2 regions of the Aquincola sp. J276 genome follow, and region 2 is predicted to be linked to the other one. Evidence: riboswitches for the same ligand, from Rfam matches in the RefSeq annotation. Region 2 holds a riboswitch; the other holds the start of a gene.

Region 1 (11,012 bases), on a different contig from region 2:
CGCTGCACGGCCTGCAGGGCCGGGCGGAGGCGGATGCGGTGCTGTCCCGCGTGGCGGCGCAGTTCGCGCTGCGCGCGCCGGTGGACGAAGGCCGGGCCGCCCTGTGGGGCGGCGCGGTGACGGGCGCGCTGGCCGGCCTGAAGGCCGACCTGCTGACCGGCGGCCTGACCCTGGGCGGCGGCATGCTGGCCGGCGGGCTGCTGGGCGCGCTGGGCGCGGCCGGCCTGGCCCGCGGCTTCAACCTGATGCGCGGCGTGGAGGCGCCCAGCGTGGCCTGGTCGGACGCCGCGCTGGACGACATGGTGCACGGCGCGCTGCTGGGCTACCTGACGGTGGCGCACTTCGGCCGCGGCCGCGGCGGCTGGACGGCCACCGAGCATCCCCCTTCTGGAACGAGGCGGTGGCCGCCGCCATCGCCAGCCACCGGCCGGCGCTGCGCCGCCTGTGGGCGGCGCGGGCGGAGGCCGGCGTGGCCGTCTCCGCCGAGGCCGACCGCCACACCCTGCAGGCCGGGCTGCAGGCGTGGCTGGTGACCGTCAGCGCCGAACTGCTGCGCGGGCTGTATCCGGACGACGCCGGCGCGCTGCAGCCGCCGGCGGGCTGATCAATCCCAGCGCAGCAGCCAGTCGGCACGCGCCCGGGTGGCCTCGATGCGGCGGGCGTTCGGCTCGTCGCTGCCGTCCACCCAGGCCCGCGCCGCCTCCGGTGAGCGGCCGAATTGCACATGCCGCGCCACCAGCCGCCGCAGCCGCGTTGGCTCGTCGCCTTCCACGTACCAGGCCTGGGTGAGCAGCGGGCGCACCGCGGCCCAGGGGCCGTCGTCGAGCAGCAGGTAGTTGCCCTCGGTGATCACCAGCGGCACCTCGGGCGTCACCGCGATGGCGCCGGCCACCGGCTCCTCGATCTCGCGCCGGAACTCGGGCGCATACACGGTTTCGCCGGGCACGGCGGCATGCAGGCGGCGCAGCAGGGCGGCGTAACCGGCGGCATCAAAGGTGTCGGGCGCGCCCTTGCGCTGGTCGCGGCCCAGCCGCTGCAGCTCCGCCTGCGCCAGGTGGAAGCCGTCCATCGGCACCACCACCGCCCTGCCGCCCAGCGCGGCGGCCAGGGCCTGCGCCACCGTGGACTTGCCCGCCCCGGGCGTGCCCACCAGCCCCAGCACCGCCCGGCGACCACTGGCCAGCAGCGCTTCCGCGCGGGCCAGGGCCTCGGGCGGCAGCGCCACGGCCAGAGCGCAGCGGCTTGTTACCTGTGCTGGAAATCCTGCGGCAAGCTTTGTCATCCGAAATCCATCTTGCGTCGTTAGAGGTGCCACGCGGCGCCAACAAGCCGTGAGACAGCCCCGCATGATGATCCAGAAATCCGCTCATCCCGTGCAGCCCGCCGGCTCCCGCCGCAGCGAGCCCTTCGAGCCCCCGGCAGACAAGGGCCAGAAGTTCGAGCCCTTCCTGATTCCCGCCATGGGCCGCGACCGCCGCAGCATGGCGCGCGAACTGCGCATGGACCAGCGCCGCTGACCCAGCGCGGCAGCGGCCCGGCCCACCCGGGGGCCTGGGCTACACTGCCGCCCGCCAGGAGAGAGCCGCTGCGGCATCCCAACGCAACGGCCGCCGAAGGCGCAGGGGCACAAGCTCCGAACGCTCAGGCAAAAGGACTGGCAAGACGCCCCGTCGGGGCGTTCCTCACTGGAGAGAGGCGGGCCGCGAGCCCGCCCACCGAAGGGGCAAGCCGTGCCGCCGCACCACGCGGGGCCCGGCCAATCTCTCAGGTAAAGCGGACAGCGAGGGCATCACCCCACCCAGAACGCCCGACGGCGGTTATGGTGGGTGATCGATGGCCTCTTCGCTTCCCCTTTCACCCCGGGAGACATCCGATGTCCGCTGAACTGCTCCAGACGCCGCTGCATGCGCTGCACGTGGAACTGGGCGCCAAGATGGTGCCCTTCGCCGGCTATGCGATGCCGGTCAACTACCCCGGCGGCATCCTCGCCGAGCACCGGCAGTGCCGCGATTCGGCGGCGCTGTTCGACGTCTCCCACATGGGCCAGCTGCGGCTGCCCGATGCCGCCGCCGCGGCCGCCGCGCTCGAGACCCTGGTGCCGGCCGACATCGTCGATCTGGGCGTGGGCAGGCAGCGCTACACCCAGCTCACCAATGCCTCGGGCGGCATCCTCGACGACCTGATGGTCACCCGGCGCGAGAACGACCTGTTCCTGGTGGTCAATGCCGGCTGCAAGGCCGACGACATCCGCCACCTGCAGACCCACATCGGCCACCGTTGCCAGGTCATCCCGCTGCCCGACCGTGCCTTGCTGGCGCTGCAGGGCCCGAAGGCGGTGCAGGCGCTGGCGCGGCTGAATGCCGACGTGGCCCGCCTCACCTTCATGACCGGCGGCAGCTTCGCGCTGAACGGCGTGGAGTGCTTCATCACCCGCTCCGGCTACACCGGGGAGGACGGCTTCGAGATCTCGGTGCCCGCTGAGGAGGCCGTGGCCCTGGCCCGCCAGCTGCTGGAGCAGCCGGAAGTCAAGCCCGCCGGCCTGGGCGCGCGCGACACGCTGCGGCTGGAAGCCGGCCTGTGCCTGTACGGCCATGACATCGACACCACCACCTCGCCGGTGGAAGCCGGCCTGGCCTGGTCCATCCAGAAGGTGCGGCGCCCCGGCGGCGCGCGGGCCGGCCACTATCCCGGCGCGGCGGTGATCGAGAAGCACCTGGCCGGCGGTGCGCCCAGCAAGCGCGTGGGCCTGGTGGGGCTGGAGCGCATCCCGGTGCGCGAAGGCGCCACCCTGCACGACGCCCACGGCCACAAGCTGGGCCGCGTGACCAGCGGCACGCTGGCGCCCACGGTCAACCAGCCCATCGCGATGGCCTACCTGGCCGCCAACCATGCACAGCCCGGCAACGAGGTGCATGCCGACGTGCGCGGCAAGCGCCTGCCGATGCGGGTTAGCGCGATGCCCTTCGCGCCCCACCGCTACCAGCGCTGAACCCCTTCCATCCCACCCCACGAACCCCAGGAGCGAGCACATGACGATTCAGTTCACCAACGACCACGAGTGGATCAATGCCGGCGACACCGATGCCGCCATCGTCGGCATCACCCAGCATGCGCAGGACGCGCTGGGCGACGTGGTGTTCGTCGACCTGCCCGAAGTGGGCAAGACCTTCGAGAAGGGCGACGTGGCCGGCGTGGTGGAGTCGGTGAAGGCCGCGGCCGACCTGTTCATGCCCGTCACCGGCGAGGTGGTGGAAGTGAACGAGGCGCTGCGGGCCGACCCGTCGCTGGCCAATTCCGACCCGATGGGCGCGGGCTGGTTCTTCAAGGTGCGCGTGGCCGATGCCGGCCAGCTGGGCGGCCTGATGGACGAGCCGGCCTACCAGGCCCTGCTCAAGACCCTCTGATCCCTCTTCCCTGCCCGCGAGCCTTTCCATGCTGATGCCTGCCCTCCAGCCGCTTGGCGACCTCGAGAACGAGGCCGAGTTCACCGCCCGCCACATCGGCCCCGACGCGGCCGACGAGGCGCACATGCTGTCGGTGATCGGGGCGGCCTCGCGCCGCGCGCTGATCGACGCCATCGTGCCGCGTGCCATCGCCCGCGGCACGGCCATGACGCTGCCCGCGCCGCTGACCGAGGCGCAGGCGCTGGCCGAGCTGAAGACGGTGGCCGCGCGCAACCGGCTGCTCAAGAGCTTCATCGGGCAGGGCTACCACGGCACGCTGACGCCACCGGTCGTGCTGCGCAACATCCTCGAGAACCCGGCCTGGTACACCGCCTACACGCCCTACCAGGCCGAGATCTCGCAGGGCCGCATGGAAGCGCTGCTGAACTTCCAGACCATGGTGACCGACCTCACCGGCATGGCCATCGCCAATGCGTCGATGCTGGACGAGGCCACCGCCGCGGCCGAGGCCATGACGCTGGCGCTGCGGGTGGGCAAGAGCAAGAGCACCACCTTCTTCGTGGCCGACGACGTGCTGCCGCAGACGCTGGCCGTGGTGCGCACCCGCGCCGAGCCGCTGGGCATCACGGTGCAGGTGGGCCCGGCCGAGGAGGCCGGCAGCGTGCAGGCCTTCGCCGCGCTGCTGCAGTACCCGGGCGTCACCGGCCGCGTGCGCGACCTGCGCCCGCTGATCGACGGCGTGCATGCCCAGGGCGGGCTGGCCATCGTCGCGGCCGATCTGCTGGCGCTGGCGCTGCTGCTGCCGCCGGGTGAACAGGGCGCCGACATCGTGGTGGGCAACACCCAGCGCTTCGGCATGCCGATGGGCGCCGGCGGCCCGCATGCGGCCTACATGGCCACGCGCGACGAGTTCAAGCGCTCGCTGCCCGGCCGCCTGGTGGGCGTGAGCGTGGACGCACACGGCGCCCCGGCCTACCGGCTGGCCCTGCAGACGCGCGAGCAGCACATCCGCCGCGAGAAGGCCACCTCCAACATCTGCACCGCGCAGGTGCTGCCGGCGGTGGTCGCCAGCATGTACGCCGTGTACCACGGGCCCGAGGGCCTGAAGCGCATCGCCCGCCGCGTGGCCAGCTACACCGCGCTGCTGGCTGCGGAGCTGCAGCAGGCCGGCTTCACGCTGGCCCATGCCGAGGCCTTCGACACCCTGGAAGTGGCCACCGGCGAACGCACCGGCGCCCTGCTGGCCGCGGCCGAGGCGGCCGGCATGAACCTGCGCCGCGCCAGCGACACGTCGCTGGGCATCACGCTGGACGAGACCACCACCCGCGCCGACCTCGCCGCGCTGCTGCGCGTGTTCACCGGCCGGCCCCATGCGCAGCCCGACTTCGCGCGGCATGAGCGCGGCATCGCCCCGCTGATCGCGCCGCAGCTGCTGCGCGGCAGCGCGTACCTCACGCACCCGGTGTTCAACACCCACCACAGCGAGACCGAGATGCTGCGCTACATCCGCAGCCTGTCGGACAAGGACCTGGCGCTGGACCGCACCATGATCCCGCTGGGCTCGTGCACCATGAAGCTGAATGCCACCAGCGAGATGATCCCCATCACCTGGCCGGAATTCGCCAACGTGCACCCCTACGCACCGGCCGACCAGCAGCAGGGCTACGCGCTGCTGAACCAGCAGCTGTGCGACTGGCTGGTGCAGGCCACCGGCTATGCCGGCGTGAGCCTGCAGCCCAACGCCGGCTCGCAGGGCGAATACGCCGGCCTGCTGGCCATCCGCGGCTGGCATCTCTCACGCGGCGACGCGCAGCGCACCGTGTGCCTGATCCCCGAATCGGCCCACGGCACCAACCCCGCCAGCGCCCAGATGGTGGGCATGCAGGTGGTGGGCGTGCAATGCGACGAGATGGGCAACGTCGACCTGGCCGACCTGCAGGCCAAGTGCGAGAAGCACGCCGACCGCCTGGCCGCGGTGATGATCACCTACCCCTCCACCTACGGCGTGTTCGAGCCGCGGGTGAAGGAGCTGTGCGCGCTGGTGCACCGGCATGGTGGCCGGGTGTACGTGGACGGCGCCAACATGAATGCGCTGGTGGGCGTGGCCGCGCCGGGCGAGTTTGGCGGCGACGTGAGCCACCTCAACCTGCACAAGACCTTCTGCATCCCGCACGGCGGCGGCGGCCCGGGCGTGGGCCCGGTGTGCGTGGCGGCCGACCTGGTGCCCTTCCTGCCGGGTGCCGGCAGCGTGGGCGCGGTCTCGGCCGCGCCGCTGGGCAATGCGGCGGTGCTGCCGATCACCTGGATGTACATCCGCATGATGGGCAGCGAGGGCCTGACGGCGGCCACCGAGACCGCCATCCTCAGCGCCAACTACGTGGCCGCCCGGCTGGCCGACCACTACGACATCCACTTCAGCGGCGAGCTGGAAGGCATCAAGGGCGGCGGCGTGGCGCACGAGTGCATCCTCGACCTGCGCCCGTTGAAGGACAGCAGCGGCGTCAGCGCCGAGGACGTCGCCAAGCGGCTGATCGACTACGGCTTCCATGCGCCCACGCTCAGCTTCCCGGTGGCCGGCACGCTGATGGTGGAGCCCACCGAGAGCGAGCCGCTGAAGGAGCTCGACCGCTTCTGCGACGCGATGATCGCCATCCGCGAGGAGATCGCCAAGATCGAGCGCGGCGAATGGCCGCGCGACGACCAGCCGCTGAAGAATGCGCCGCACACCGCCGAGGCCTTGCTGGCTGCCGACTGGCCGCATGCCTACAGCCGCGAGCAGGCCGCCTACCCGGTGGCCGCGCTGCGGCGGGGCAAGTACTGGTCGCCGGTGGGCCGGGTGGACAACGTCTACGGCGACCGCAACCTGTTCTGCAGCTGCGTGCCGATGAGCGAGTACGCCGAGGGCTGAAGCGCCCCGCGGCCGGCCCCGCGCCGGCCGCCAAATGGCGACAGCGTGGCACGGCGGCGACGCCCGCTGGCACGGTGCGCGCTTATCCTGCCGCCATCGCCTCCACTGGGCTTGCACCGCATGGCCGTTTCCGCCTTCGACCTCTTCAAGATCGGCATCGGGCCGAGCAGCTCGCACACCGTCGGCCCGATGCGGGCAGCCCGGCTCTTCACCCTGTGGCTGGCGCATGAGGGCCTGCTGCTGCGCACCGCCCGCGTGCAGTCGCAGCTCTACGGCTCGCTCGGCGCCACCGGCAAGGGCCACGGCAGCGACAAGGCGGTGCTGCTGGGCCTGGCCGGCCATGAGCCGGACACGGTGGACGTGGACGCCGTGCCCGCGCTGCTGGCCGCCATCACGCAGCAGCAGGCGCTGCTGCTGCACGGCGAGCACCGCGTGGCCTTCGATGCCGCGTCCGACCTCGTCTTCCATCGCCGCGAGAGCCTGCCCTTCCATGCCAATGGCATGCGCTTCACCGCCTTCGACGCCGCGGGCGCCGAGATCGCCAACCGGGTGTACTACTCGGTGGTGGCGGCTTCATCGTCAGCGACGAGGTGGCCGCCGACGGCAGCAAGCACAAGGTCATCGCGCCCGACACCACGGTGCTGCCGCTGCCGTTTTCCAGCGGCGCCGAGCTGCTGCAGGTGTGCGCACGTGAGGGCCTGAGCATCGCCGGCGTGATGCGCGCGAACGAGCGCCACTGGCGCACCGATGCCGAGATCGACGCCGGCCTGCTGAACATCTGGGCGGTGATGCAGGCCTGCGTGCAGCGCGGCTGCCGCACCGACGGCGTGCTGCCCGGCGGCTTCAAGGTCAGGCGCCGGGCCGCCGGCTTGCATGCGGCGCTGACCAGCCAGCCCGAGGCCGCGCTGCGCGACCCGCTGCAGGTGCTTGACTGGGTCAACCTTTATGCGCTGGCCGTCAACGAGGAGAACGCCGCCGGCGGCCGCGTGGTCACCGCGCCCACCAACGGCGCGGCCGGCATCGTGCCGGCGGTGCTGCACTACTACGCGCGCTTCGTGCACGGCGCCACCGATGCCGGCGTGGTCGACTTCCTGCTCACCGCTGCGGCCATCGGCATCCTCTACAAGGAAAACGCCAGCATCAGCGGCGCCGAGGTGGGCTGCCAGGGCGAGGTGGGCGTGGCCTGCTCGATGGCCGCCGGTGCGCTGTGCGCGGTGATGGGTGGCACGCCCGAGCAGGCCGAGAACGCCGCCGAGATCGGCATGGAACACCACCTGGGCCTGACCTGCGATCCGGTGGGCGGCCTGGTGCAGATCCCCTGCATCGAGCGCAACGCCATCGCCTCGGTGAAGGCCATCAATGCCGCCCGCATGGCGCTGCGCGGCGACGGCACCCACCATGTATCGCTGGACAAGGTCATCAAGACAATGCGCGAGACGGGCGCCGACATGCAGACGAAGTACAAGGAAACCGCCCGCGGCGGCCTGGCCGTCAACATCGTCGAATGCTGATGCAACACGGCCGCGGCTGGATCATCGCCACTGCCCTGTCCACGCTGCTGGTGTGCAGCGCAGTGGCCACCGTCTATTCGCTGCAGGTGCGGCGCGCGGCCGAATCGGCCCTCACCACCCTGGCGCTGAAGGAAGCCGCCTCCGACGTTCACGAGGCCTTCCACCACCTCACGCTGGGCGGCGCGCCGGGCTCGCCCTGGCAACGCGAGCGTGGCACCGCGCTGCTGGACGCGGCGGCGCTGGGCATCCACCGCGTGGCCCGCGGCACCGGCGAGGCGCAGCTGATGCAGGGCCTGGTACAGGCCATCGACGCCCTGCGCGGCCTGCCGCCGCCCGAGCGCGAGCCGGGCGCCATCGCGCTGGACATCCAGGCCCAGCGGGCGCTGCACCAGGTGCATGAGCAGATGGCCCGGCTGGACAAGGCGGTGCAGGCCCGCGACCGCGAGGCCAACCGCCGGCTGGGCTGGATCTTCGATGCCACGCTGCTGCTGTCGGGCGCCTTCCTGCTGGGCCTGTGGCGGGCCATGCTGCGCAGCGACCGCGCCCGCAGCCAGGCCGAGGCCGCACTGGCCGACAGCGCCGAGCGGCTGCGCAGCACGCTGGCCGCGCTGGCCGAGGCGGTCATCACCGTCGATGCGCAGGCGCGCATCGTGCACTGCAATGCGGCCGCGCACCGCCTGCTGGCCGGCCGCGTGCCGCCGGGCGAGGCCTTCGACCCCATCGGCCTGCCGCTGGGCAGCCGCTGGCCGGCGCTGCATCCAGACGGCCGGCCGATGCCCCGGCCCGAGACTCCCAGCGGCCGCGCGCTGGCCACCGGCCAGCCGCAGCGCGGCCAGCTGATCGCGGTGGACTTCGACGGCCGGGGCTCCCGCCTGTACAGCGTCAATGCCGAGCCGCTGCTGGAGCACGGCCGCGTGAGCGGCGCGGTGATGTCGCTGGTGGACGTGACGGTGCAGCACGAGGCCAGCGCGCAGCTGGCCTCGCACTCCGACCGGCTGGAGGAGCTGGTGGAGGCCCGCACCCGCGAGCTGCAATCGGCGCTGGACGCACGCCGCGAGACCGAACGTTTCACCGAGGCCATCCTCGACGCGCAGCCCACGCTGGTGGCCTACTGGGGCCATGACCTGCGGCTGCGCTTTGCCAACCGCGCCTACCTGGACTGGTTCGGCCTGCAGCGCGAGTCCTGCATCGGCGGCACCGTGCCGCAGGTGCTGGGCGAGGAGACGCTGCAGCGCCAGATCGGCTCCATCCGCCGCGTGCTGGAAGGCGAGGTGGTGGAGATGGAGCTGGACATGACCGACGCCGGCGGCCGTGTCGGGCACTTCTGGGTGTACAGGGTGCCGCAGCGGCTGCACGGCAAGGTGGAAGGCTGGTTCTTCATCGCCACCAACATCACCGAGCTGGTGGAGGCCAAGCGCTTCACCCGGCTGGTGGCCGACAGCATCCCGGGCGTGATCGGCTACTGGGGCCCCGACCTGCGCTGCCGCTTCGCCAACCGCGCCTATGCCGACTGGTTCGGCAAGGGCCCGGAGGAAGTGATCGGCATGCGCGCGCAGGAACTGGTGAGCGCCGAAAGCTGGCGCGTGGCCGAGCCCCACATCCAGGCCGCGCTGCGTGGCGAGCGGGTGGAATACCAGCGCCAGATCACCCGCGCCGACGGCCGCACCGTGGATGCGCTGCTGAGCTACATCCCGCACTGGGTGGAAGGCCGCGCGCACGGCTTCTTCGTGGCCATCACCGACATCAGCGCGCTCAAGCAGGCGCAGACGCAGCTGGCCTACCTGAACAGCCAGCTCGAGGCCCGCGCCGAGCAGGCCGAATCGGCCACCAGCGCCAAGAGCGCCTTCCTGGCCAACATGAGCCATGAGATCCGTACGCCGATGAACGCCATCATCGGCCTGACGCACCTGATGTCGCGCGACACCCGCGACACGCTGCAGCGCGACCGGCTCTCCAAGATCGACAGCGCCGCCAAGCACCTGCTGCAGCTGATCAACGACATCCTGGACCTGTCGAAGATCGAGGCCGGCAAGATGGTGCTGGACGACACCGAGTTCTCGGTGGACGCGCTGATGAGCAGCACCTTCGACATGGTTGGCGACCGCGCGCGCGAGAAGGGCCTGGAGCTGGTGCTGGACACCGACCACCTGCCGCCACGGCTGCGCGGCGACCCCACGCGGCTGTCGCAGGCGCTGGTGAACCTGCTGGGCAATGCGGTGAAGTTCACCCAGCACGGCTGGGTGCGGCTCAAGGCCGAGCTGCTGGCCGAGGACCGCCACCGCCTGCAGGTGCGCTTCGAGGTGTCGGACACCGGCGAGGGCATCACGCCGGCCGATCAGGCGCGGCTGTTCAATGCCTTCGAGCAGGCCGATGCCTCGGCCACGCGCCGCCATGCCGGCACCGGCCTGGGCCTGGCCATCACCCGCCACCTGGCCGGGCTGATGGAGGGCGAGGTGGGCGTGCACAGCGCGCCGGGCGCCGGCAGCACCTTCTGGTTCACCGCCTGGCTGGGCCGCGCGGCCGAGGCCGGGGAGCTGGCCGCCCCGCCGCCGCTGAACGACCTGCGCGCGCTGGTGGTGGACGACCTGCCCGAGGCCCTGCATGCGATCGAGGACCGGCTGCGCAGCTTCGGCCTGGAGGTGGACGGCATGCCCGACGGCGAATCCGCGGTGCGCCAGGTGACCGGGCGCATGAAGGCCGGCAAGCCCTACGACGTGTTCCTGATCGACTGGCACATGTACCCGCTGAACGGCGTGGACACGCTCAACCGCCTGCGCCAGACGCTGGGCAGCGGCATGCCGCCCAGCATCCTGGTGACGGCCTTCGACCAGCCCGACATGTGGCAGCAGGCCCGCGCCGCCCGCTATGACGCGGTGCTGGTCAAGCCCCTCACCGCCTCCGCGCTGCAGGACACGCTGGCCCGGGTGCTGCGCCAGCGCGGCGACACCCTGCTGCCCGAAGGCGGCCTGACCAGCGAGCAGGAAGCCCTGCTGCGCCAGCACCATGCCGGCCAGCGGGTACTGCTGGTGGAGGACAACGCGGTGAACCAGGAAGTGGCGCACCAGCTGCTGCGGGTGGCGGGGCTGGAAGTGGAGACCGCCGAGCACGGCGCCCGCGCGCTGGAGCTGTGCCGGGTGCGCGACTACGACGCCATCCTGATGGACATGCAGATGCCGGTGATGGACGGCC
Region 2 (11,012 bases):
CGCTTGAGGCGTTGTCCGACAAGGCGTAACAGCAGGCCCGGCGACCATCGCCGCATGGCCCCTCTCTACCGACGTTTGCTGTCCGCCGCCACCTTGAGCGGCGTGTGTTTCCTGCAGGCCTGCGCCGCGCTGCCGCCGATGCCGCCGCGCACCGAGAGCCGGGCGCTGCCCAGCAGCACGCCCAGCGCCCTGGCGCGCCAGGTGGCGGCCGAGCGCGGCGACGAACGTCCCGCGCTGTCCGGCATCCGGCTGCTGGTGGGTGGCGAGGAAGCGCTCGCCGCCCTGCTCATGCTGGTGGACTCGGCCCAGCACACGCTGGACCTGCAGTACTACGCGGTGCTGAACGAGGCCAGCTCGCGCCTGCTGCTGCAGCGCGTGCAGGCCGCGGCCGACCGGGGCGTGCGGGTGCGGCTGCTGATCGACGACTTCAACACCAGCGGCACCGACGATGCGCTGCTGCGGCTGACGCGGCATGCGCGCATCGAGGTGCGGCTGTACAACCCGCTGCCGGCCGGGCGCTTCTCGCTGCCCACGCGGGTGATGGCCTCGCTGCACGACATGGCGCGCATCAACAGCCGCATGCACAACAAGCAGCTGGTGGCCGACAACGCGCTGGCCGTCACCGGCGGCCGCAACCTGGGCGACGCCTACTTCCTGCAGGGCGCCAAGGCGAACTTCGTGGACCTGGACCTGCTGGTGGCCGGCCCGGTGGTGCAGCAGCTCTCGGCCACCTTCGACCGCTACTGGGCCAGCGAACTGGCCTATCCGGCCGATGCCATCATCGCGCCCGATGCCGCGGGCGACGCCCCGCGGCAGCCGCCGGCCAGGCCCACCGAGGCGGCGCTACCGGCGCCACCGGCAGACGACAGCGCCAGCGCACCCGCGCTGCCGCCAGTGGGCGCCGCGCCGCTGGACGCACCTTCGGGCTTGCAGCCGGAAACGCTGGAGCGTCTGCGCAGCCAGGTGGAGGCGATGCGCAAGGGGCCGCTCAAGCTGCAATGGATGCCCGCGCGGCTGTGGGCCGACCGGCCCTCCAAGAGCCAGACGCAGGGCTCGCCGTCGCCCGACGAGATCATGTTCGACGACTTCGCCGGCCTGATGCGCTCGGCCCGGCAGCAGGTGTTCCTGGTGACGCCGTACTTCGTGCCCGGGGAGGCCGGCATGAAGCTCATCACCGAGCTGCGCCAGCGCGGCGTGCGGGTGCGCATCCTCACCGCATCGCTGGCGGGCACCGATGCCCCGGCGGTGCACCTGGGCTACAGCCGCTACCGCGAGGCGCTGCTGGCCCAGGGCGTGGAGCTGTACGAGCTGCGCGCGGAGCCCGGCGGCCCGCAGCCACCCCGCTTCGGCGGCGTGCACTCGCGCACCAACCTGCATGCCAAGGCCATGCTGGTGGACGGCGGCACGGTGGTGGTGGGGTCGATGAACTTCGATCCGCGCTCGGCCAACCTCAACACCGAGATGGGTCTGGTCACGCGCAGCACCGCCTTCGCGGGGCAGGTGGAAGCGCTGCTCACCGGCATTACCCAGCGCGCCGCCTGGCGCGTGACGCTGGAAGGCAGCGGCGGCCTGGTGTGGAACCACACCGACGACAAGGGCCAGCCGCTGCGCTTCACCCATGAGCCGGACACCTCCGTGTGGAAGCGCTGGGGCCTGAAGCTGCTGGGCCCGCTGGCGCCGGAGGAGATGCTGTAGCGCCGCCGCTCAGGTGCGTCGGCGCGCGCCGATGGTGTAGCGGCCGGTGCCGCTGCTGCGGTCGTAGTGGCGCACCTGCACGTAGTAGTCGCCGGGCAGCAGCGCCTTGCTGATGCGCGGATTCAGTCCGTAGCCGCTGTCGTCGTCCTCGGCGATCAGCGCGGTGGGGCTGCCCGGGCCGAACAGCTTCATGTACACGTCGGTCGGGCCGCGGGTGTCGATCTCGTACACGCCCTCGGCGTCCACCTTCAGCAGGAACACGTCTTCCTCGCCAGGGCGGCCGATGGACTGCTCGATGCGCGCGGCGCCCACCGCCAGCGGCAGCGGCTGGGCCACGCCGGGGCTGCTGCGCGGGTACATCTTGGCGCCGGCCACGAACTCCTTGTCCAGGCGCGAGAGCACCTCGTTGGCCCGCGTGGCCACGCCGTTGAGCGTCCACTCGGCCGGGAAGGCGTACAGCATGATCGACTCGGGATCGAACTCGGTGCCGTTGATCTGGTCGACCGAGTACTTGCGGAACACGTTGTGCCGCACCGTGGCCTCGTCCCAGAAGTTGGGCGGGCCGGCCAGCGCGGCGATGACCACCGGCTCGTTCCACCGGATGCCGCCCTCGGGGTTGCTGTGCTCATGGCCCAGGCCGATGGCATGGCCGAACTCATGCGCCGCGGTGCCGCCGTCGAGGAAGCCCAGGTTCATCGTGGCCTGGTTCAGCGGCACGCTGCGGGCATCGGTGCCCACCATGGACCAGGCGCCGTCGTTGGCATCGAAGCTGATGCGGATGTCGGCATTGGGCATGTTGCCGAACTCGAACTTCAGGTTGGCCACCGCCTCCCACCAGCCCGCCTCCTCGCGGGCGGTGGCGCGCTGGCTGGCGGTGCCGCCGATGAAGCGCACCTTCAGCGTGGAGCCGTTGAGCCAGGTGGTGCCGCGCACCGCCACCGCACGGGCGCGGCCGCCGGGGCGGGGCGCGGCCAGCGGCTGCGGGCGCATCAGGTTGCGCGGCAGCACCCGGTCGTAGCAGCAGCGGGCGGCCGGGCGGAACGGCTGGCCTGTGTCATCGGCTGGGCGGTCGGTCGTCGGATCGGGCATGGCAGGCTCCAGTGAGGTGGCGGTCTGTTGCGTACCTTAGGCATTTCCGCGTTGGCGTGCCACGGTGAGCCTGACAAGCTAGGGACGCGGAGCTAGGGATGCCGGCTGCGGCATCATCCGCGGCCATGAAACAGGCCCCCTTCTTGGCGCTGCACCAGGTCAGCCGCCGTTTCGCCAACGGCGTGCAGGCGCTGCAGCAGGTGGACCTGCAGGCCGCGCGTGGCGAGTTCGTGAGCCTGCTCGGGCCTTCCGGCTGCGGCAAGAGCACCGTGCTTCGCCTGCTGGCGGGGCTGGATGCGCCCAGCAGCGGCAGCGTGCAACGCCCGGCCGACGACGTGGGCTACGTATTCCAGGAGCCCACGCTGATGCCCTGGGCCACCGTGGCCGACAACGTGCGCCTGCCGCTCCGCCTGCGCCGGGCGCCGCGTGCGCAGGCCGATGCCGCAGTGCGGTCCGCGCTGGCCGCGGTGGGGCTGGACGGCTTTGCGCAGGCCCTGCCGCGGGAGCTGTCCGGCGGCATGAAGATGCGTGCATCCATCGCCCGGGCGCTGGTCACGCGCCCTTCGCTGCTGCTGCTGGACGAGCCCTTCGCGGCGCTGGACGAGATCACCCGCTTCAAGCTCAACCAGGACCTGCTGGCGCTGTGGCAGCGCGATGCCTTCACCGCGGTGTTCGTCACCCACAGCGTGTTCGAGGCCGTGTTCCTCAGCCAGCGCATCGTGGTGATGGGCGCTCGGCCCGGCCGCGTGGTGGCCGAGGTGATGGTGGACGCGCCCTATCCGCGGCTGCCGGCCTTCCGCAGCAGCCCGGCGTTCATCGGTTGGTGCGCGGAGGTGTCGCAGGCGATGGAGCAGGCCAGCGAGGCCGCGCTGTGAGCGGCCCCCGTGCCGAGGCGCCGTGGCTGCGCTGGGTGGTGCCCGCCGTCGTGGCCGTGGCCGCGCTGGTGGGCTGGGAGGCCGTGGTGCGCCTTTACCAGCTGCCGCAGTACCTGCTGCCCGGCCCGGTGCTGGTGGGCAAGACGCTGTGGGCCAACTTCGGCTCGCTCATGGGCAGCTGGTGGTTCACGGTGAAGATCACCTTCGGCGCGCTGGCGCTGGCCATCGTGGGTGGGGTGCTGCTGGGCGGGCTGTTCGCGGTCTCGCGCTGGGTCGAGCTGAGCCTGTTCCCCTTCGCGGTGGTGCTCCAGGTGACCCCCATTGTGGCCATCGCGCCGCTGATCCTGATCTTCATCGACAGCACCACCGCAGCGCTGCTGCTGTGCGCCTGGATCGTGGCCTTCTTTCCCATCCTGGCCAACACGGTGGTGGGCCTGCGCAGCGCCGATGCGCGGCTGCGTGACCTGTTCCGCCTGTATCGCGCCACCCGCTGGCAGACGCTGGTGCACCTGCTGGTGCCTTCGGCGCTGCCGTACTTCATGGCCGGGCTGCGGGTGGCGGCGGGGCTGTCGCTCATCGGCGCGGTGGTGGCCGAGTTCACGGCCGGCGCCGCCGGCCGCGAGACGGGCCTGGCCTCGCGCATCCTGGAAGCCAGCTTCCGCACCGAGATGCCCAAGATGTTCGCCGCGCTGGTGCTGGTGTCGCTCACCGGCATCGCGCTGTACGGGCTGATGCTGCTGCTGTCGCACTGGCTGCTGGGGCGTTGGCATGACAGCGAAAGGGTGGCCGACTAGCCCTGCTGTTACCGGTTGGCACACCGCTCGCTATAGTCCGCCCACCCCTTCAGCCGCCGTCCGACCATGCCCTACCGCGCCCTTGCCCTTGCCGTCCTCACCGTCAGCGCACTGGGCGCGCAGGCGCAGACCAAGGTGGTGTTCGCCACCAACTGGAAGGCCCAGGCTGCGCACGGCGGCTTCTACCAGGCGCTGGCCGACGGCACCTACAAGCGCATGGGCCTGGACGTGGAGATCCGCCAGGGCGGCCCGCAGGTGAACAACCGGCCGCTGCTGCCGGCCGGCAAGATCGACTTCCTGATGACCGGCAACCTGCTGCACAGCTTCGACAACGTGAAGAACGGCGTGCCGGTGATCGTGGTGGCGTCCATGTTCCAGAAGGACCCGCAGGCCTTGTTCGCCCACCCGGACCAGGGCTACAAGCAGTTTGCCGACCTGAAGAACGCGCCCACCGCCTTCATCGCCAAGGATGCGCAGTTCTCGTGGTGGAGCTGGCTCAAGGCCGAATACGGCTTCAAGGACGAGAACCTCAAGCCCTACAACTACAACCTGGCGCCCTTCCTGTCGGACAAGAAGAGCATCCAGCAGGGCTACGCGGTGGAGGAGCCGATCTCCATCGAGAAGCAGGGCGGCTTCAAGCCGCTGACCTTCCTGCTGGCCGACCACGGCTACAGCACCTACTCCACCACCATCGAGGCCCGCACCGAGATGGTCAAGAACGACCCCGATCTCATCCGCAGCTTCGTCAATGCGTCGGCCATGGGCTGGGTGAGCTACCTGTACGGCGACCGCCGCCGCGCGGATGCGCTGATCAAGCGCGACAACCCGGAGATGACCGACGAGATGCTGGACAAGTCGGTCGCGCTGATGAAGAGCCTGGGCATCGTCGATTCCGGCGACGCCACCACGCTGGGCATCGGCGCCATGAAGCCGGAGCGGGTGAAGGACTTCTACGACAAGATGGTCAAGGCCGGCCTGTACAAGCCTGGCGAGGTCGACCTGAGCAAGGTCGCCACGATGCAATTCGTGAACAAGGGCGTGGGGCTGGACCTGAAGAAGCAGCTCGGCGGCAAGTAAGCTCGGGTTTCCCCCAATCACCAGGGCCGGCTACATGCCGGCCTTGTCATTGCTGCCCTGGCCGATGTACTTGTTCTGGCACACCGTCACCCGCTTCGGCGAAGCCCAACTCCTGCTGCCGGCACTGCTGGCCGTCACCGCCTGGCTGGCCCTGCGCGCCGGTGCGGCCCGCGTGGCGCTGGTGTGGCTGGGCACCACCGCCGTGGCCGCGCTGCTCACCACCGCCAGCAAGGTGGCCTTCATCGGCTACGGCGTGGGCTACGCGCCGCTGGATTTCACCGGCATCTCCGGCCACGCAATGTTCTCCGCCGCCATCCTGCCGCTGCTGGCGCGCGAGACGGTGGGCGCATCGCATCCGCGCTGGCATGCGCCGGCGGTACTGGCCGGGCTGGCGCTGGCTGCGCTGGTGGCGGTGTCACGAGTCAAGGTGCATGCCCATTCGCCGTCGGAATGCTGGGTCGGCTTCGGCCTGGGCGCGGCTTCCAGCCTGCTGGCGCTGCGCGCGGCCGAACTGCCCCAGGCCAGCGCGCCGAAGAAGCTGGTGCTCATCGTGGGCGTGTGGCTGGCGGTGGCTGTGGCGGGCGCGCCGCCCTCGCGCACGCATGATTGGGTGACGCAGCTATCGGTGCAGCTGGCTGGCCGCAGCCAGCCCTATACCCGCGCGCAGATGCACCGCGAATGGCAGCAGCAGCAGCAGCGGCTCAACGGCCGCGTGGTGGCGCCATAGCGTCGCGCAGCGCGGCTTCGTACGCTTCGAAGCGCTGCAGGTCGCCATGGCCGGCACCGGCCACGCGGTGCAGCCGCACGCCGGGCAGCGTGCGCGCCAGCGCCTCGCTGTGGGCCAGCGGGATCAACGTGTCGCGATCCCCATGCACCAGGTCGATGGGCAGCGCCGTGCCTGCCAGCGCCCGCAATGCGGCATCGGTGCGCAGCGGGTAGCGCAGCAGTGGCGCGGGCACGAAGGGGTACTGCTCGGCCGCCATCTGCACCATGCTGCGGTAGGGCGAGACCAGCAGCAGCGCCTGCGGTCGCTGCGCCGGCGGCAGGTCGGCGGCCAGCCGGGCCGCCAGTCCGGTGCCCAGCGAGCGGCCGAGGAACACCACATGCCGGCCCGCGTACTGCGGCGCCACCCGGGCCCAGGCGGCCTGCACGTCGGCCAGCAGCTGCTGCTCGCTCTCGATGCGGCCGGTGCTCTTGCCATAGCCACGGTAGTCCAGCATGAACAGGTCCATGCCCAGCGCGCGGTAGAAGTCGAGGTTGACGAACCAGCGCTCCAGGTTGCCTGCGTTGCCATGCAGGAAGAACACCACGCCGCGTGCACCGGGGCGCCGCAGGTGCAGCGCATTCAGCCGCGCGCCGGGCACGTCGATGAACACCTCCTGCGCGTCGGCCGGCAGGTCGAAGCGGTGGTCGGCGGCCAGCGGCACCGGATGGAAGATCAGCGTCTCCTGCTTCCACCACAGCGCCCCCAGCATCAAGGCATAGGCCGCCAGGGCCACCACCAGCAGGGCGGCCAGCGCCTTCCAGGCCAGGCGCCGCATCATCCCAGCGGGGATACGCCGATGAGCCAGCTGTGCAGCCAGAAGACGAACAGCAGCCACACGCCCACGCCGGCCACCAGCGTGATGACGGTGCCGCGCAGCGTGCCGGGCGGGTACACCGTGCCCTCGCGCCGGTCACGCCGGCGCGAGACGGCATACAGCACGATGGCCCACACCAGGAAGCTGCCGAACAGCACCACGTCGGCCAGCATGCCGTTGGCCAGCAGGTGGGCGAAGGCCCAGACCTTCACGCCCAGCACCATCGGATGGTGCAGCGCGGCCTTGATGTGGTTGCGCGGGCTGTCGGAAGCGGCCAGCAACACGAAGGCGATCAGCGTGAGCAGCAGTGCCGCATGCCGCATGCCACGCGGCGGCTGCCACAGCAGCACCGGGTCCAGCCGCGCCTGGCCGTAGCCCCACACGATGAGCACCAGCCCGGCCAGCGACACCAGCGAGTACAACCCCTTCCAGCGCCGCAGCCCGTGCGCGGCGATCTGCCGCTGGCGAAAGCCTTCGGCAAAGATGCGCGTGGCATGGGGGCCGAGGAACAACAACAGTCCGGCGATCAAGGCGGTCATGGCGATGGCGCTGTGCGCGATGGCGGGAATGCCGGCATTCTCACCCTCCAGCCATCACGAACGAGGAGGTGAGATGAGCGAGGCCCAAGCCGGCGCCGTGCCGGCAGACAAGCGCTTTTACTGGGAGGACTTTCCGGTGGGCAGCGTGCGCGAGTTCGGCGCCAAGCGCGTCACGCGCGAGGAGATCATCCGCTTTGCCGGCGAATTCGATCCGCAGCCTTTCCACCTGAGCGACGAAGGCGCTGCCCGCTCGTTGTTCGGCCGCCTGTGCGCCAGCGGGTGGCACACCTGCGCGATGGTCATGCGCATGATGTGCGACGAATACGTGCTGGACAGCAGCAGCCTGGGCTCGCCGGGCATCGAGAACCTGCGCTGGCTCAAGCCGGTGTACGTGGACGATGTGCTCAGCGTGCGCCTGGAGGTGCTGGAGGCCCGGCCCATGGCCAGCAAGCCGCAGGTAGGCTTGGTGCGTTCACGCTGGCAGGCCAGCAACCAGCACGGCGAGCCGGTGCTGACCATGGAGGGCTGGGCCATGTTCGGCCGTCGCCCGGGCGCGGCCTAGAAACGCGAACGTTCGGCCAGCGCCACGCTGCCGCCGGGCAGGCCGCGCTCCAAGCGGTCTTCCAGCTCGCCCAGCGTGGCCGCGATCGCATTGGCGTTCTGCTCGAAGGCCAGGCGCTGGCGGTCTTCCAGCTGCTCCATGCGCTGCACCAGGGCGCTGCGCGTCTGCTCGTGGGATTGGGCGAGGCGCAGGGTCTCGGCGGCGATGAAGCTGCGCAGCTCGGTGAAGCGCGAGGCCTCGGCGGTGTCGGCCAGGGCACGCTGGGCCTGCAGGTCCTTGTTCAGCCGGCGCTGCTCCATCAGCAGCGTGGCCTGCAGCGAGATGGCCCAGACCACGAACACCACGCTCAGCACGGCCACCAAGCCCAGCATGATCAGGCCCAGCGGCGCTTCCACGGTGGTGAAGCCCAGGTACAGCGGCGTGGGCGTGGCAAACGCCGACCAGTTCAGCAGCGCAAAGCCGGCGGTGAGCACCAGCACGGCGAGCACGAGCAATGTGCGACTCATGGGTTTCTCCTTGTTCGATCCGGCACCGCGACGCGGCAGCCCGGGCGCCGAGTGTCGCCGCTGGCGCAACCCATGGGCTGTCGGACAACACCCCGTCACATCCTCTGCGGCTAAACTCGGCCGCAGATTCAGGAGAGCGCATGCCACCACCGGCATGCCGCCGAAGGCGCAACCTCCCATGCACGCTCAGGCACCGTACTGGATCTGTCGATTGGCCGACGCTGGAGAGTGAAGCCCGCCACGGGCTTCCACCGAAGGAGCAAGGCGCCATGCCCGTGAGGGGCCGGCGCTGAATCTCTCAGGTACCGAGGACAGCGGGAGCGGCACGAGCGCGGATGCGTTCGTCCCTTCCATGACTGTTCGTTTCCTGAGAGTACCTCCATGAAAGTCATCGTTCTCGGCGCCGGCGTGACCGGCGTGACCTCGGCGTGGTTCCTGCAGCAGGCCGGCCACGACGTCACCCTGATCGACCGCCAGCCCGGCGCCGGCCTGGAAACCAGCTTCGCCAATGGCGGGCAGATCTCGGTCTCGCATGCCGAGCCCTGGGCCAATCCCGGCGCGCCGCTGAAGGTGCTGAAGTGGCTGGCGCGCGAGGATGCGCCGCTGCTCTTCCGCCTGCGGCCCGATGCGCAGCAGTGGCTGTGGGGCCTGCAGTTCCTGCGCGAATGCACGCCGGCACGCACGCGCCACAACATCCGGCAGATCGTCAACCTGGGCCTGTACAGCCGCAGCACGCTGCAGCAGCTGCGCGCGCAGCTGGACATCCCGTACGACCACCTCACAAAGGGCATCCTGCACTTCTACACCAGCCAGCAGGAGTTCGATGCCGCGCAGGAGCCGGCCCGCGTGATGCGCGAGCATGGCTGCGAGCTGGACATGAAGACGGCCGACGAGTGCGTGCAGATCGAGCCTGCGCTGGCCCAGTGCCGCGACCGCATCGCCGGCGGCAGCATGACGCCCAGCGACGAATCGGGCGACGCCCACGCCTTCACGCAGGTGCTGGCGCGGCATGCGCAGGCGGCCGGGGTGCGCTTCTTCACCGACACCCGCATCGTTGGCATCGAGCGCGAGGGCGACCGGCTGGCCGCGGTGCAGGTGGCCGATGCCGACGGCAAGGTGCGCCGCGAGGCAGCCGACAGCTTCGTGCTGTGCATGGGCTCGTTCAGCGCGGCCTTCGCGCGGCAACTCGGCATCACGCTGCGCATCTACCCGGCCAAGGGCTACTCGGTCACGTTGCCGGTGATCGACCCGGCGAACTCGTACAACGTCTCGCTGACCGACGACGAGTACAAGCTGGTGTTCTCCCGCCTGGGCGACCGGCTGCGCATCGCCGGCACGGCCGAGCTCAACGGCTACGACACCTCGCTGAACCTGGTGCGCTGCGAAGCCATCGTGCGCCGCACCCGCGAGCTGTTCCCGCAGATGACGGACGGCCAGGGCGCCCGCTACTGGACCGGGCTGCGACCGGCCACGCCGTCCAACGTGCCCTACATCGGCCGCTCGAGGATCAGCAACCTGTTCCTCAACACCGGGCATGGCACGCTGGGCTGGACGCATTCCTGCGGCTCCGGCCGTGCCATCGCCGACATCGTGAGCGGCCGCGTGCCGGAGCTGGACTTCGCCTTCTGCGGCCTGCCGCAGGCGGCGCCGGCCGGGCGGCTGGCCGCCGCGTAAGGCTTCAGCTGGGCACGGGCCGGGCCAGCCGCCGGTAGGCCAGCAGCGCCAGGCCGCCGGCCACCGCCATGGCCAGGCCCATCGGGCAGGCGCTGCCGTCGTTCATCAGGCCGACCGCCGCGCCGCTGGCGCTGGCCAGCGTGAACTGCAGCGTGCCCATCAGCGCCGATGCGCTGCCGGCCTGGTGGCCCTGGTGGGCCAGTGCCCCGGCGGCTGCATTGGCGCCGACGAAGCCCAGCGATGCCACGAACACGAACAGCCCCAGCAACGTGCCCGGCAGCGCCAGGGCCGGCCATGCCGGCGTGAGCAGCGCCACCGCCAGCAGGCCAGCACCGGCAAACGCAGCCACGGCAAGCGCGGCTTGCAGCAGCGTGCCCGCGTCATGCTGCTTGAGCAGCCGGTGGTTGAGCTGCGCCGCGGCCACCAGGCCCAGCGCATTGGCGCCGAACACCAACCCGTAGGCCTGCGGCGAGAGCCCGTGCAGCTCGATCAGCACGAAGGGCGAGGCCGCGATGTACGCGAACATGCCGGCATTGGCCAGGCCGGTGGCCAGCGCATGGCCCAGGAAGCGGCGGTCCCGCAGCAGCCCGGCGTAGGTGCGCAGCGCCTTCAGCGGCGAGG

What was found. A riboswitch is a leader RNA that binds a small molecule or an ion and turns the genes downstream of it on or off. The one in region 2 is predicted to bind glycine.
Region 1: linked by a shared signal. The riboswitch ahead of gcvT (glycine cleavage system aminomethyltransferase GcvT) and the one ahead of LRS14_RS12860 (D-amino acid dehydrogenase) in region 2 are both predicted to bind glycine.

The regions. Positions count from the first base shown of each region.
Region 1 covers NZ_JAJONC010000002.1:51,889-62,900, reverse strand. Annotated here, with positions in the region: gene LRS14_RS18105 (GTPase domain-containing protein) at 1-533, shown strand, start outside; gene LRS14_RS18100 (hypothetical protein) at 470-604, shown strand; gene LRS14_RS18095 (nucleoside/nucleotide kinase family protein) at 605-1,231, opposite strand; gene LRS14_RS18090 (hypothetical protein) at 1,332-1,517, shown strand; glycine riboswitch at 1,563-1,663, shown strand; glycine riboswitch at 1,676-1,791, shown strand; gene gcvT (glycine cleavage system aminomethyltransferase GcvT) at 1,874-2,989, shown strand; gene gcvH (glycine cleavage system protein GcvH) at 3,030-3,404, shown strand; gene gcvP (aminomethyl-transferring glycine dehydrogenase) at 3,433-6,312, shown strand; partial or broken gene LRS14_RS18070 (L-serine ammonia-lyase) at 6,433-7,823, shown strand; gene LRS14_RS18065 (PAS domain-containing protein) at 7,817-11,012, shown strand, end outside.
Region 2 covers NZ_JAJONC010000001.1:2,798,973-2,809,984, reverse strand. Annotated here, with positions in the region: gene LRS14_RS12910 (phospholipase D family protein) at 55-1,695, shown strand; gene LRS14_RS12905 (M12 family metallopeptidase) at 1,705-2,784, opposite strand; gene LRS14_RS12900 (ABC transporter ATP-binding protein) at 2,910-3,659, shown strand; gene LRS14_RS12895 (ABC transporter permease) at 3,656-4,453, shown strand; gene LRS14_RS12890 (ABC transporter substrate-binding protein) at 4,520-5,530, shown strand; gene LRS14_RS12885 (phosphatase PAP2 family protein) at 5,595-6,257, shown strand; gene LRS14_RS12880 (alpha/beta hydrolase) at 6,232-7,071, opposite strand; gene LRS14_RS12875 (NnrU family protein) at 7,071-7,649, opposite strand; gene LRS14_RS12870 (MaoC family dehydratase) at 7,723-8,211, shown strand; gene LRS14_RS12865 (hypothetical protein) at 8,208-8,717, opposite strand; glycine riboswitch at 8,837-8,928, shown strand; glycine riboswitch at 8,929-9,042, shown strand; gene LRS14_RS12860 (D-amino acid dehydrogenase) at 9,099-10,391, shown strand; gene LRS14_RS12855 (Bcr/CflA family multidrug efflux MFS transporter) at 10,396-11,012, opposite strand, start outside.